DNA from 4 places in the Rheinheimera tilapiae genome. Region 2 is predicted to be linked to each of the others. Evidence: predicted binding sites of a transcription regulator. Region 2 holds the regulator's gene; each other region holds the start of a gene.

Region 1 (3,800 bases), 280 kb from region 2:
TTGGTGTTCCCAGTGTCTGAGCTGCCGAAACTGGCCAAAGGCAAAGGCAATAAGATCCTCAGTATCGCCTCGGCACGTGCCGCCAGTCGCGAAGAGTATTTGAAAATCCTGGCCGTTGTGCCGGCCGACAGTGGTGTCACTCTAGTCGCCGGTAAACGTAAGATGACGATCAAAGCCTCTGATCTGGCACATTATGTTGGTGAACGGGGCCGGCGCGGGAATAAGTTACCCCGTGGGCTCCAGCGCATCGATGAGCTGCTGGTCGGCGAAGTCGGTGATTCCGCACTGTAAGACACAACAGAAACCACCTGCGGGTGGTTTCTGCTTTTTGCAGCAGAACAAAATGCCCGCGATGACAGTTGTTACAGTGACCACTCAGTACACATCTGTGCTCCGGAATTGCTGAAGATGGGGCTAACTTGCAACAAATCTGACGGAATACCGGCAATTCTGTACAGATCAAACCAGCGTACAGTTGTAAACAGTTTATACTGCCGGCCTGATTGAAGTGAGGTTATGCCGTGTTAGCTGTCATTCGAATTTTTTTACTGGCTGTATTTATTGTCGTCACAACGGTGGCGGGTTTGGTGTTATGTCTGGTCCGGCCTTTTCATCGCGAGAACGTTGGGGTAGTGTCGAGCTGGTATGGCAAAGCCAGTAAGATTTTAGGCGTGACTGTGGAGATCCGCCGTGATCCGGCTGTCACGGCAGCGATGCCCTGTGTATTTCTGGCCAATCACCAGAATAATTATGATTTGTTTACCATCAGTGGTGCTTTGGTGCCCGGCACTGTCACCATTGGCAAAAAAAGCCTGAAATGGATCCCGTTTTTTGGCCAGCTATATTGGTTCCTTGGCAATATCCTGATTGATCGTAATAACAAAAGTAAAGCTGTTGGCACTATGCAAGGCGCGGTGGAGCGCATCACCCGCGATCAGCTGTCAGTTTGGGTATTCCCAGAAGGGACGCGCAGTCGGGGTCGCGGCTTGTTACCGTTTAAAACCGGCGCTTTTCATATCGCTCAGCAGGCGCAAGTCGGCATAGTGCCGATTTGTATGAGCAGCACCAGCAACAAGATCCGGTTAAATCGGTGGAATAATGGCCGTATCATTATTGAGTTGCTGCCGCCATTAAGTCCGGCCGAACTGCATGCGCCGGTCAGGGAAATCGCCACTCAGGTGCGCGAGATGATGGCCGCAAAAATTGCTCAGCTTGATAGCGAGTTAAGCAGCGATTACACTGCGCAGACTACAACTGTCACAGGATGATCCAGATGTCTGAAAACTGGCAAGAATTTACCGAAGAAACCGTCAATGCCCTTTTAGAAGACGGCAGTGATCCGGATGCCGAGTACACAGTCGAACACCATTTTTATCATGCCGATTTTGCTCAGCTGGAAAAGCTGGCAGTGGAAGTGTTTAAGCTTGGGTTTGAAGTCACAGACGCAGAAGAAGTGGAGTTTGAAGACGGCGGCAGCGCTTGGGTATTTGACGCGATCCGCGAACAATCACTGAACGCGACAGATATCACCGCAGACGCGATCAAGCTGGAACAACTGGCACAAAAATTCGGTATCGAATATGACGGCTGGGGTACCTACTATGAAGGTGATGAAGAATTTGATGAGGATGACGAAGAATAACTACTTCGTTCTGAACTGACTGCAAAAAGGAGCTATGACCAGCTCCTTTTTTATTGCCGCCACAAATGTCAGGGAAAGTGGTATGACTGTCAGAAAAATTTACGGAAGTCAATTTAGGTACATTATAAATTACTGAATTAGAAAGAACTTTAATGTTGGTCCAGTTAATGCTTACATCTTCACCAGGACACCGAAGCCGTACCCAGATGTCTACAGTATCGAATTCGTTCTCAAGGAGAAGATCATGAAAAGATTAATCAAAACTACAGCACTGGCTTGTGCCTTCTTATTACCGCAGCTCGCTCAAGCAGCATTGGTCACTCAGTGGGAATATGAAGTCGCATCTGAATGGACAGGCGCAACCTTCCAGGCATCTGGAGACGGTACCACAGCAACCAGCAGCTCAGTACTGAGCTGGGGTGCCACCGGCGGCAGTTATAGCAGCAGCCCGAAAAACCGCAGTGCGCTGGTGATTAGTAACAGCCCACAGAGTGGTACTGATTTAGTTACGAATAGTATGATGCCGGTACTGACTAACGTCATTACGCACTTCAATAACATTCTGGCCGGTGGTACCAAAAGCCTTGAAACTGCGCTGTTAAAAACCACGTTAAAACTGAAACCTTTCCTGCCAACGCCAGATTCAGCGTTGCCTACTAAAACATTGAATTTCACCATCCGGTTCATTGAAACACCAAACGATGGCAGCTGCGGTTTTGACAGCGCGTCAAACTGTGACGACATCTTTGTGATCGAAGTCGGTGATTTGGTCACTAGCTTCAACTACAACGGCGCTAAATACACCACAGCGGTGGTTGAAACTACTTCAAGTCTGACAGGTTTGAGCCCAGCTGCTTGTGCGCAAGCAGGTGCTGGTGCGGGTTGCCTTGGCTTCAAAACTATTGAACAAGCTGCGACTGCTGCAATGTTTGGTCTGTTGATCAACGGCGTGGAAGTGTCAGCACCAGCCGGAACTGGTGTATTGGGTCTGGGCTTGTTATCTCTGTTCATGTACGGTCGTCGTCGCTCAGCGAAATAACTGAACACGTCGTATAAAAGCCTGCATTTGCAGGCTTTTTTGTTTTTTGGAACCTTGCATCGGCTGGAAATTTATTCCGCTTGCCGGATACTGGCTGAAATTAGAACTTCATAAAATCAACGCGCCAAAAAAAAGGCTCCGCAGAGCCTTTGTTTCGCCAGATGCTTATCAGGCTTTTTTACGCAGACGCGAAGACAAGCTCAAACCCAATACTGAAAACGCCAATAAACCCAGTGTCGCAGGTGCTGGTACTGAGATTTTCTCGCTTTCAATGGTGAAGCCAAACTGAGCCGTGGTGTTTTGACCTTCAACAGTCTGGAAGCCAACACAATTAGGCGCTGAATTGGCAATAGCACAAGCTGCTGCTGACAAACCGCCCAGAGTTTGTGTGGTTTCCACCAGTTTTACTGTGTATTTGTAACCGTCGTAAACGAACTTAGTAACCAGGCTGGCCGGGTTGTCGATGACAAAAATATCATCACAGGCACCAGTGCTGGCAAAACCACAGTTCGCGGCCGAGTTTGTATTGCTAGTTTCTTTAAAACGGATATCAAAGTTCAGCACTTTAGGCGGGAACACAGGCCCAATCACCGGCGCCCATGGCTGTAACTGCAGTGAGGTGGTTAACACCGCGCTGGTTAACGTTGAGTAGCCATTCAGGACGTTGTTGTAGTGAGTAATTGAATTGGTTAACGACGCATTGACTGCGTTGGTATTTACGGTTGCCGGGGCAGCCATACCAGCGATCTCGAGCGCACTGCGGTTTTTCGCGCCAGCACCTTTGTAAGATCCACCAGTAGCACCCCAACTGATCACGTCGTTTGTGACTGAAGTTGTGCCATTACCAGAAGCAGAGAACACAACAGGTTGTGACCAGTTAGAAGTTGCCAGATATTGCCATTGGGTGACCAGGCTTGCAGATGCCGTCATTGGCACTGCAGCGACTGCCAGTACTGAGGCAGCGATTAAATTACGCATAAGACTCTCCATGTGATTTGTATTGTGACCTTCAGACGAAACTACATGTCCGCGCTTACATTGGCAAAAAGCGAGCCAAAATTTATCTAATTGATAAATATGAATAATTCAGAGTTGTTGATATATGGTGTGTATAAAATA
Region 2 (3,800 bases):
TGAAAAAGCTTGTTGCTGCGCACCTGGCGAAGAGTTACAAAGGCCGCCAGGTAGTCAAAGACGTCAGTCTGGAAGTCGGTGCCGGCCAGATTGTTGGATTATTAGGTCCAAATGGCGCCGGCAAGACCACCACATTTTATATGATTGTTGGCCTGGTGCCGTCTGACAAAGGTCAAATCACTTTGGGCGGTAATGACATCACTTTTGACCCGATCCACGCCCGCGCCCGTCAGGGGATCGGTTATTTACCGCAGGAAAGCTCGATTTTCCGCAAGTTAACGGTGTTTGATAACCTGATGGCTATTTTACAGATCCGTAAAGATCTGAGCGAAGACCAGCGTGAACAAACTGCTGACGAACTGCTGGATGAGTTTAATATCACCCATATCCGTAACAGTCTGGGCATGAGTCTGTCCGGTGGTGAACGGCGTCGGGTAGAAATCGCCCGCGCTTTGGCTGCCAATCCAGCCTTTATTCTGCTGGATGAACCTTTTGCCGGTGTGGATCCAATCTCAGTGCTCGACATCAAAAAAATCATTCAGCACCTGCGTAATCGTGGCATCGGCGTATTAATTACCGACCATAATGTCCGCGAGACCCTTGATGTTTGTGAGATCGCCTATATCGTCAGTCATGGGGAGCTGATCGCCTCTGGTACACCGGCTGAGGTATTAGCCAACCAGCAAGTCAGAGATGTATACCTCGGTGATCAATTCAGGCTATAGTTAGCAAAAAACCAGTCCCCAGCTGGTCGTCAGGAGTGACAAGAAGTACATGAAGCCATCTTTACAACTTCGGCTTGGACAGCAATTAACAATGACGCCTCAGCTGCAGCAAGCTATCAAGCTGCTTCAGCTGTCGACCATTGAATTGCAACAGGAAATCCAGGAAGCACTGGACGCCAACCCGCTGCTCGAAGCCGAAGATGAATTTAGTTTTTCCGAAGCCCCCAGCGGCAATGAATTGCAAAATACTGACCCTGCGCCTGAACACAACAGCGCTGATGAATATGCTGAACCGGAAGTGCCGGATAGCAGCGAGTCAATGACCGAACAGAACATCAAAGAAGATTTGCCACTCGACAGTAACTGGGACGACCTGGTCAGTGCAGCCCCGGTCTCTGGCACAGGTTCACCAGACGAAGATACTGTGTTCCAGGGCGAGACCACCGAAACCCTACAAGATTATCTGCGCTGGCAAATGCAGCTGACACCGTTTAGTGAAACAGACCGCGCCATTGCCGAAATTATTATCGAAGCCATCGACGAAAACGGCCTGCTGACCATCAGCTGTGAAGACGTGCTCGAATCGCTGGGCCTTGATGATATCGAAGCGGACGAAGTGGAAGCCGTGCTGAAACGGATCCAGCTTTTTGACCCGGTTGGTGTGGGTGCCCGCACAATCCAGGAATGTCTACTGATTCAGTTGCGCCAATTTGACCCGCATACGCCTTTCCTGAAAGAAACCTGCGAAATAATTAAGCATCACAGCGAATATTTAGCGAATCGTGATTTCCGTTCTCTGATGCGCGTGTCTAAACTGAAAGAGGATGATCTGCGTGAAGTGATGCGACTCATCCACAGCCTGAATCCCCGCCCTGGCGCGGATGTGATCCGGCAGGAACAGCAGTATACGGTGCCGGACGTGTCGGTGAAGAAGGTCAAAGGCCGCTGGATGGTCGAACTGAATCCCGACGCCTTCCCGAAAATCAGAATTAACGAACAATACGCGGCGATGTCGCGACAAGTACGCAATTCATCAGACAGCCAGTTTATCCGCTCGCATCTGCAGGAAGCCAAATGGTTCCTGAAGAGTCTGGAGAGTCGCAACGAAACGTTATTAAAAGTGGCCAACTGTATTGTTCAGCAACAACAGGCGTTTTTTGAACATGGCGAAGAAGCCATGAAGCCGATGGTGCTGAATGATGTGGCAGAGATGGTCGGCATGCACGAATCAACGATTTCCCGGGTCACTACCCAGAAATATATGCATACCCCGCGCGGAATTTTTGAACTTAAGTTCTTCTTTTCCAGTCATGTCAGTACAGAGAGCGGTGGCGAATGTTCGTCAACCGCAATCCGGGCCTTTATTAAGAAATTGGTGGCGGCGGAAAATCCGGCCAAACCGCTCAGTGATAGCAGAATGGCCGAGATCCTGTCGGAACAGGGGATAAACGTCGCGCGGCGCACCATCGCCAAGTATCGGGAATCTCTTTATATTCCGCCGTCTAATCAACGTAAGAGCTTGCTCTAAGTAAGTGCTCACCTAAGAAGGAAATGTCTATGCAAATTAATCTAACTGGTCGTCATGTAGAAATTACTGCAGCACTGAGAGAATATGTAGACAGCAAATTTGCCAAGCTTGAAAAGCATTTTGAACATATCAACAATGTGCATGTTGTGCTCAATGTCGAAAAGTTAAAACAAATCGCCGAAGCCAAACTGCATTTAAACGGCGGAGAGGTGTTTGCGCAGTGTGAAGATGATAACATGTACGCCGCGATTGACCTGTTGATCGATAAACTGGATCGTCAGGTCATCAAACACAAAGAGAAGATTTCTCGTCACTGAACTCTGGATTTATGAACCTAAGCTCAATGTTATCGGAGGACTGCACAAAAAGTGCGGTCCTTTTTAATAGTAAAAAACGCATCCTTGAATACGTCGCGGAGCTTGCACACCAGCATATGCCGGAATTGTCCGAGTCCACAGTATTCGAAGCGCTGATGGCGCGGGAAAAGCTGGGCTCAACCGGTATTGGCGGCGGCATCGCCATTCCTCATGGCAAACTGAAAGGCGTGACAACCCCTGTGCTGGTGTTTGTTGTCAGTCAGGATGCCATTCAATTCGATGCAATTGACAATCAGGCCGTGGATATATTCTGCGCCATCCTCATTCCGGAAAATCAGTGCCAGACGCATTTGACGACGTTAGCCGGCATCGCCCGACTGCTCAGTCAAAAGGATCTGACGCGAAAAATCCGTCATGCTGGCACGGATCAGGCACTGTATCAGTTGCTGCTCAGCCATGCTGACACAGGCAGCGCCAAATGAAATTACTGGTGGTTAGCGGCAGGTCAGGTTCAGGTAAATCCGTCGCGTTACGGGTGATGGAAGATTTAGGCTACTACTGCGTTGACAATATTCCGGTCAATTTGTTGCCCACCCTCGCCAATGCGGTGATGGGACAATATGAACGTGTCGCCGTCAGTATCGATGTGCGCAACTTACCGCAGGAACCGGAGGAACTCACCGAGATCCTGTCGTATCTACCGCGTAAAGTTGAACTGACCATCCTGTACCTCGATGCCGACCATACCAGCCTCATCAAACGTTTTAGTGAGACCCGCCGGCTACACCCGCTGTCGCATCAGGCGATGTCACTGGACGAAGCCATTCAGCGCGAGCAACAGTTACTGGACCCAATATCCAGTCGCGCCGATCTGTATATCGACACCACAGAACTAAACGTACATCAGCTGACCGAGCAGTTACGCGAGCGGATCCTCGGGCAGAAAACCGGTCGCTTGGTGATGTTATTTGAATCTTTTGGCTTTAAATACGGCATTCCGAAAGACGCAGACTTTGTCTTTGACGCCCGCTTCCTACCCAATCCACATTGGGAACCTGAATTGAAGATCCTGACTGGTCTTGACCAACCAGTGAAAGATTATCTGGAAGCGCAGCCGGTGGTCGCGAAATATACCTGGCAAATTAACAGCTTTATCAGCACCTGGTTGCCACACCTCGAACGCAATAACCGCAGTTACCTGACGATCGCCATCGGTTGTACCGGCGGACA
Region 3 (3,800 bases), 180 kb from region 2:
ATAAAATTGGCATTGCTGCTGGGGCCTGCAACCGCTTGGCCGTCCAGATATAGGCGAACCCGCAGGCCCTGAGCGAACAGCGGCTTTACCTGGCCGGATACGTAGACAGTGCCGTTGTTTTCACGCACCGTTCCTTCAGGTTCTGGTTTGGTGATGACTACATCGAACTTTGGTGTGTGATCAATACTGCGCTGGCTGATTTCGGTTGGGGTGACCGCGGGCATCCGGTTACCTTCTTTCAGCTGTAGCTGAGATGCGCCCGGTACCGGATTGTCAGAAAACACCGGAACGTTATTTTTGTCTACCGTGACAAACACCGGTTTGTCGTCCTTTTTTGCTTGTGCCAGCACAGGCTGCGCCAACATTGTCAGCACGATCAGTATAAATAGCGGCCAACCGGTAATATTCATCACAGAGTCCAATCTGATCAAGTGGCTGATAGAATTACTCTAACTGGCTTTTCTGGCTTTGACCAGTACAAAAAGCCCGCAAAAGCGGGCTTTGAGATTATGCAGTTCACACTTTATAAATCAGTGTGTTAGCTCGTGAAATTACACGCTGTAATACAGTTCGTATTCCAGTGGGTGCACAGCCATAGAGACGCGTTTGGCTTCTGCACGTTTCAGAGAGATATAAGCATCGATCATTTCGTCTGACATGACGCCGCCTTTGGTGAAGATTGCACGGTTTGCTTCCAGTGCATCCAGCGCTTCGTCCAGTGAACCACAAACTTGTGGGATCAGTGCTTCTTCTTCTGGTGGCAGGTCATACAGGTCTTTGTCCATTGCATCGCCTGGGTGGATCTTGTTCTGGATACCATCCAGACCAGCCATCAATTGAGCAACGAATGCCAGGTACGGGTTTGCAGCCGGATCCGGGAAACGAACTTCAATGCGACGTGCTTTCGCGCTTGGTACCAGTGGGATACGCACAGAAGCAGAACGGTTACGGGCAGAATAAGCCAGCATTACCGGCGCTTCATAGTGTGGAACCAGACGCTTATACGAGTTGGTAGACGGGTTGGTGAAGGCGTTGATTGCCTTCGCGTGCTTGATGATACCGCCAATGTAATACAGCGCAGTTTCTGACAGACCGGCATATTTATCACCGGCAAACAGGTTCACACCGTCTTTTGCCAGTGACTGGTGGCAGTGCATGCCTGAACCGTTGTCACCAACGATTGGTTTTGGCATGAAAGTCACAGTTTTGCCATACATATGAGCAACGTTATGAACAACGTATTTCAGCTGCTGAATTTCGTCGGCTTTTTTCGTCAGCGTGTTGAAACGGGTCGCAATTTCGTTCTGGCCGGCAGTCGCCACTTCATGGTGATGCGCTTCAACAACCTGACCCATCTCTTCCAGCACCATACACATAGCGCTACGGATGTCGTGATGTTGATCTACTGGTGGAACCGGGAAGTAACCGCCTTTAACACCTGGACGGTGGGCTTTGTTACCATCTTCATATTCAGCGTCTGAGTTCCAGGCTGCTTCTGAAGAGTCCACTTTGAAGAAAGAACCTGACATGTCGTTTTTGAAACGCACATCATCAAACATGAACCACTCTGGCTCTGGGCCAAACAGCACGGTGTCGGCGATGCCAGTCGATTTTAAATATTCTTCAGCGCGTTTAGCGATAGAACGTGGGCAACGATCGTAACCTTGCATTGTGCTTGGTTCGATGACGTCACAGCTGATCAGAATTGTGGTTTCTTCGAAGAATGGATCCAGCAACATGGTGCTGGCATCTGGCATCAGGATCATGTCTGAATCGTTGATGCCTTTCCAGCCGGCGATTGAAGAGCCGTCAAACATTTTGCCGTTTTCGAAGAAATCTTCGTCAATTTGGCTGGCAGGGATTGTGACGTGCTGCTCTTTACCTTTGGTGTCAGTAAAACGTAAATCAACAAACTTCACGTCGTTTTCTTTCATAAAACTCAGAACGTTCGATGCAGACATGCATTCCTCCGGATTCAACTCAAACTAAGGTTCAGGTGCGGCTTGCCGCCGGGTTGCGCTTGTAATGCCAAAGCTATGCCAGATTATTAAGTGTATGATTTTTAAAAACATACATGGCACAACCCTGACGGAATCGTTATAAAACGCACCAAAATAATGCGCTAATGCACTTAATTGGTGCATTGCCGCCGAAAATGCCCCGCTTCTGTGCAGTGGTGACGGCAGCGCTAACGATAGCAAGAATTCAGCACAGATCTGCGTCACAACAAAAAATAATCTGCGACCCGGTTGGGAGATATCCCGCGGCATCCTGAATGTGCCGGCTTTTACCGCAGAGTAGTCAGATGACTGTCATACTGGCAGGAGTTTTGCTTGATTTGCATATTGTGGCGCTGCCCGCAAACCTGCATTCGTGCTGGTGTTGGTGAAAAAATCAGCAGGTTGCTGCCAGATAAATTTCCCAGCCAGTGCTAAAGCAGGTAAAATGCGCGCACAAATTTTTCGGGTACTTGCGGTGGGATACTACAGGCGGGTACACATTTACACTTCACTAAGCGAGTACCAAATAAATGTCTTATGATATCAGCAAGTTGCGTAATATCGCCATTATCGCGCACGTTGACCACGGTAAAACTACACTTGTTGACAAATTACTGCAACAGTCCGGCACTTTCGATGCTCGCGCTAAATTGCAGGAACGGATGATGGATTCAAACGCGCAGGAATCCGAGCGCGGTATTACCATCCTGGCTAAAAACACTTCAGTACGCTGGAACGGCTATCAGATCAACATCCTGGACACACCAGGCCACGCTGACTTCGGTGGTGAAGTTGAGCGCGTTCTGTCGATGGCTGACTCAGTTTTATTATTAGTCGATGCGGTTGAAGGCCCAATGCCACAAACCCGCTTCGTTACACAAAAAGCCTTCGCCCACGGTTTAAAACCAATTGTTGTTGTGAACAAAATTGACCGTCCGGGTGCACGTCCGGATTGGGTTATCGACCAGGTATTCGACCTGTTCGACAACTTAGGCGCTACTGACGAGCAATTAGATTTCCCAATCGTCTATGCATCTGCCATCAATGGCTGGGCAACTCTGGATTACAACGAACCAAAAACAGACATCAACGATCTGTTTGCTGCCATTGTTGAGCACGTAGCTCCACCACAGGTAGAACTGAATGGTGACACCCAGATCCAGGTTTCTCAGTTAGATTACTCTAGCTACCTCGGCATTATTGGTATTGGCCGGATCAAACGCGGTACATTAAAAGTCAACCAACAGGTCACAGTATTAGGTGCTGACGGTTCTAAGCGTAACGGTAAAGTTGGTCAGGTGTTCACTTACTTAGGTTTGGAACGGATTGACACCCAGGAAGCAAACGCAGGTGACATCATTGCATTCACCGGTTTGGGTGACCTGAAAATTTCTGACACTATTTGTGCGCCAACCAGCCTTGAAGCATTACCACCGTTACAAGTGGATGAGCCAACAGTGACCATGACTTTCCAGGTCAATACGTCGCCATTTGCTGGTAAAGAAGGTAAGTTCGTCACGTCGCGTCAGATCCTGGAGCGGTTAACCCATGAACTGAAACATAACGTTGCGCTGCGTGTTGAAGAAACCGAAGACGGTGATAAGTTCAAAGTATCAGGCCGTGGTGAACTGCACTTAGGTGTTCTGATCGAAAACATGCGTCGTGAAGGTTTTGAACTGGCCGTATCTCGCCCTGAAGTAATCATGAAAGTGGTTGATGGCGCGAAAATGGAACCAATTGAAAACGTCACCATTGACGTGGAAGAGCAGCACCAGGGCTCTATCATGGAAAAAATGGGTG
Region 4 (3,800 bases), on a different contig from region 2:
GCAGATAGTCGCACTGTCCGGCAATACTAATGCCGGTAATGCCGTTTGACCCGAAGCTGGCAATATCAGCTGCTCCGGATTTGCCGGCAACGGCATATCATTCAGCGCATATTGCAGCAAAGTATCGTAGGGGCTAGTGTCTCCGACCAGCACAGCGCCCAATAGCTTTTTGCCATTTTGGCTGACGACCAGTTTTTTATAGTGACCAGCTTTCGGATCGGTAAAGAGGTAGCTCATTGCGCCAGGTGTTTTCGCATGCGCATCACCAATAGAGCCGACTTCCACACCCAGCAGCTTCAGTTTGGTGCTCATATCTGCACCGCTGAAAGTCAGCGTAGCCTGTTGTTGATTTACCAGCTGATCAGCAACAACCCGCGCCATCTGATAACCAGGCGCAACCAGACCAAATATTTTTTGTTGCCATAACGCACATTCGCCAATGGCATAGGTACTCGGATCAGAAGTTTGACACAGGTCGTTAATGACAATACCGCCGCGCTCACCCACGGCGAGCCCGCTTGAGCGCCCCAGTTGGTCATAAGGTCTGATGCCCGCAGAAAACAACACCAAATCAGTTTCAAGCGTGGAACCATCGGCAAACTGCAGCTGATAACGACACTGCGTGCCAGGCACAATAGCCTGAGTCCCTTTACCGGTATGCACTGTGACACCAAGCTGCTGAATTTTCTGAGCAAGTAAAGCACCACCGGCTTGATCAAGTTGCACCGCCATCAACTGCGGCGCAAATTCGACCACATGAGTCTCAAGACCAAGCTGTTTTAGCGCATTAGCCGCTTCTAACCCTAACAAGCCACCGCCAATCACCACGCCTACTTTGCTTTGTGCAGCGCTTGCTTCGATATTCTGTAAATCCTGCAAAGTGCGGTACACCAGACAATGCGGTTGGTCATTGCCCGGAATGGGCGGTACAAAGGGATATGAGCCTGTCGCTAATACCAGCTTTTCATATGAGTACACCCGACCATCGCGGCAATAAACCAGGCGTTCTGTGGGAACAATTCGCTCGACCCAACAGTTCAGTTGTAAATCAACTTGCTGCTCCTGATACCATTGTTCCGTCGACATCGACAGTTCGGAAAAAGGCGTGCCGGTAAAGTAGGATGACAAATAGACCCGGTCATAGGCCAGCTGTGGCTCACCACACAATACTGTCACACGGCAGCCGGCATCGCGCTGGCGTAATTGTTCAATAAAATGATGTCCAACCATTCCGTTGCCGATCACCAGGATCTGCGTCTTCACTGTGTCCTGTAATGTCTGTTGCATGTTGCTTTCCCCTTGCCTTTGCCTGCAGAGCCTGCCCTCGGACTGTCATTTGCAGACAATAAAAAAAGCCCAGGTCTTCCCTGCAGTTTTGCAGGTTCAACTTGGGCTTCTTTGCCGGGGCAGAGTCTCGCTCTGCCTGAAATGTGTGACCAACCGGTCTTTACCGGATAAAAGAGTAAAAGCAGTAATCGAGCCAATTTAATATGCTTTTGAATTTACTGAATAAATCTAAATCCCCCCCTGAGCCGCTCAGGCTTTTTGCACTTTTTTGGGGAAGCTGTGCACCAGTTCGCAGCAACTACTCCTGATGGGGTATCAGGCCCTGGTTTGGAGCAATCTTTGATCTGGATCAAATTTCGGCTACAGGCAAAGCCTAACCTAAACACCATATCTAGTATTGAAAACTCAAAAGAACACCATATATGGGATCTTCAAGACCAAATCAGCTCAACACCACGGCCTGCGAAATTTTGCTGCAGGAGATCCCTGGGGAAGTCAGCCTGGCCTATCTGATCAGTGGCTGCCCCCTTGGTTGTAAAGGCTGCCACAGCAGCGACAGTTGGTCCGCTGCAAATGGAGAGTCATTGACCGTAGACCGGCTAAATTCTGACTGTGAAAAATACCGGGGGCTTTTGAGCTGTGTGCTGTTTCTGGGCGGTGAATGGCAATCTACATCCCTTGCGGAGCTGCTGGATGAGTGCAGAAAAATGGGGTTACGGACCGCCCTGTACACCGGCCTTACCTATTGCCCTTCAGCGCTGCGGCCTCTGCTGGATTATGTCAAAACCGGCCCCTGGCAGGCTGAACTCGGTGGCCTCAACAACCCCAACAGTAATCAACGCTTGTACGACTTACAACGTCAGCTGTGCCTGAATCCATTGCTCTGGCCAACACCGGCACCTGCTTATGCCGCAGTGCCTGCTTTTTCACCTCAATAAAAACTTAAGAAAGGAAATCATCATGCAAGTGCTGCCACCGGATCAACTCGCTCAAAAACTAGAATTTATTCAGCAATATGTATCAGCCGCGAACCCGGCTGATGGCTCGAAACTTGATGCCAACGCCAATGTGACACAGAAAAACATCGCTACGCTGGAAGCCGAGCTGATGAAAGACTGTTTTATTCAGGTCAATCGCGCTTTGGTCAGCAGCAAAATTGCCAGTTTATTCGGTCAGCCGCTGGCTGATGAATATCACCGGCAGATTGAAGCGCATGAAATCTACGTCCATGACGAAACCAGCCTGAAACCCTACTGCGTCTCCGTCACCATGTATCCATTTTTATTGGATGGCCTGACCAAACTGGGGGGAGAATCACAGGCACCAAAACACCTGGAGTCTTTCTGTGGTTGCTTTGTTAATTTTGTTTTTGCCGTATCGAGTCAGTTTGCCGGCGCCGTCGCAACCGTCGAATTCCTCACCTATTTTGACTATTTTGCCCGCAAAGATTACGGCGATGATTATTTGACAACACACCGTCATCAAATTAAAAACCACTTACAGCATGTGGTCTACGCGCTAAATCAACCGGCGGCGGCACGCGGCTATCAGAGCGTGTTCTGGAACATCTCGGTCTACGACCAACATTATTTTTCCGCGATGTTTGGTGATTTTGTCTTTCCCGATTTCACTAAGCCGGATTGGCACAGTGTGCAGGCCCTGCAACTGTTTTTCTTACGCTGGTTTAATCTGGAACGGATGAAAACAGTCCTGACTTTTCCAGTGGTGACGGTGGCGATGTTGACAGAAAATCAACAATGCAAAGACCGCGAGTTCGCCAGCCACATTGCAGATGAAATGGCGCAGGCCAACAGCTTTTTTGTTTATCTATCTGAAAATGCTGACTCTTTAGCATCCTGCTGTCGTTTACGCAGTGAAATCAGCGATAAGACTTTTTCCTATTCATTAGGTGCAGGCGGTGTTGCCACCGGTTCTATTAATGTGATCACGCTGAATATGAACCGGCTGATCCAGGATGGTCGTGACCTCGCAACAGAAGTCAGCAAAATTCAGCGTTATCAGGTGGCCTATCGTGCCTTGATGGAAGAATACAAAAATGCCGGTCTGCTCACGGTGTACGATGCTGGTTTCATCAGTCTGGATAAACAGTTCCTGACCATCGGCATTAATGGCATGACAGAAGCTGCAGAGTTTCTGGGCCTCACTCCAGGTAATAATGCGCCCTATCTGGATTTCGTCCGCGCCCAGCTGAAAGTGATTTATGACGCGAACCGACAAGCGCGTGCGGACTATGGCTACATGTTTAATACCGAATTTGTACCGGCTGAGAATCTGGGCGTTAAAAACGCAAAATGGGATCGGGCCGACGGCTATATGGTGAACCGGGATTGCTATAACTCCTATTTCTATCTGGTAGAGGATGAACGAAGTAATCTTTTAGATAAATTTGTCCTGCATGGCAAAACCTTGCTGGAGTATCTCGACGGTGGCTCTGCGCTGCATCTGAATCTGGAAGAAAAACTGCATGCGAAGGGCAATTTAGCTCTGTTGGA

Evidence for each region. The regulator sigma-54, encoded in region 2, starts transcription at its own class of promoters, with help from an activator protein. The targets are predictions, from matches to a motif close to TGGCANGNTNCNTGCTT.
Region 1: ACFFJP_RS12240 (THxN family PEP-CTERM protein) is a predicted target of sigma-54. The motif match lies at 1,799-1,815, and genes of this name have one in related genera.
Region 3: glnA (glutamate--ammonia ligase) is a predicted target of sigma-54. The motif match lies at 2,026-2,042, and genes of this name have one in related genera.
Region 4: nirB (nitrite reductase large subunit NirB) is a predicted target of sigma-54. The motif match lies at 1,467-1,483, and genes of this name have one in related genera.

Annotation. Positions count from the first base shown of each region.
Region 1 is NZ_JBHLXP010000003.1:293,374-297,173, reverse strand. Features, by position in the region: gene parC (DNA topoisomerase IV subunit A) at 1-291, shown strand, start outside; gene ACFFJP_RS12250 (1-acylglycerol-3-phosphate O-acyltransferase) at 522-1,268, shown strand; gene rraB (ribonuclease E inhibitor RraB) at 1,274-1,642, shown strand; gene ACFFJP_RS12240 (THxN family PEP-CTERM protein) at 1,887-2,681, shown strand; gene ACFFJP_RS12235 (THxN family PEP-CTERM protein) at 2,850-3,659, opposite strand.
Region 2 is NZ_JBHLXP010000003.1:574,404-578,203, forward strand. Features, by position in the region: gene lptB (LPS export ABC transporter ATP-binding protein) at 1-725, shown strand, start outside; gene ACFFJP_RS13465 (RNA polymerase factor sigma-54) at 775-2,253, shown strand; gene hpf (ribosome hibernation promoting factor) at 2,283-2,570, shown strand; gene ptsN (PTS IIA-like nitrogen regulatory protein PtsN) at 2,597-3,052, shown strand; gene rapZ (RNase adapter RapZ) at 3,049-3,800, shown strand, end outside.
Region 3 is NZ_JBHLXP010000003.1:398,068-401,867, reverse strand. Features, by position in the region: gene ACFFJP_RS12705 (DUF4124 domain-containing protein) at 1-410, opposite strand, end outside; gene glnA (glutamate--ammonia ligase) at 552-1,961, opposite strand; gene typA (translational GTPase TypA) at 2,531-3,800, shown strand, end outside.
Region 4 is NZ_JBHLXP010000001.1:575,340-579,139, reverse strand. Features, by position in the region: gene nirB (nitrite reductase large subunit NirB) at 1-1,287, opposite strand, end outside; gene ACFFJP_RS02525 (4Fe-4S cluster-binding domain-containing protein) at 1,710-2,225, shown strand; gene nrdD (anaerobic ribonucleoside-triphosphate reductase) at 2,248-3,800, shown strand, end outside.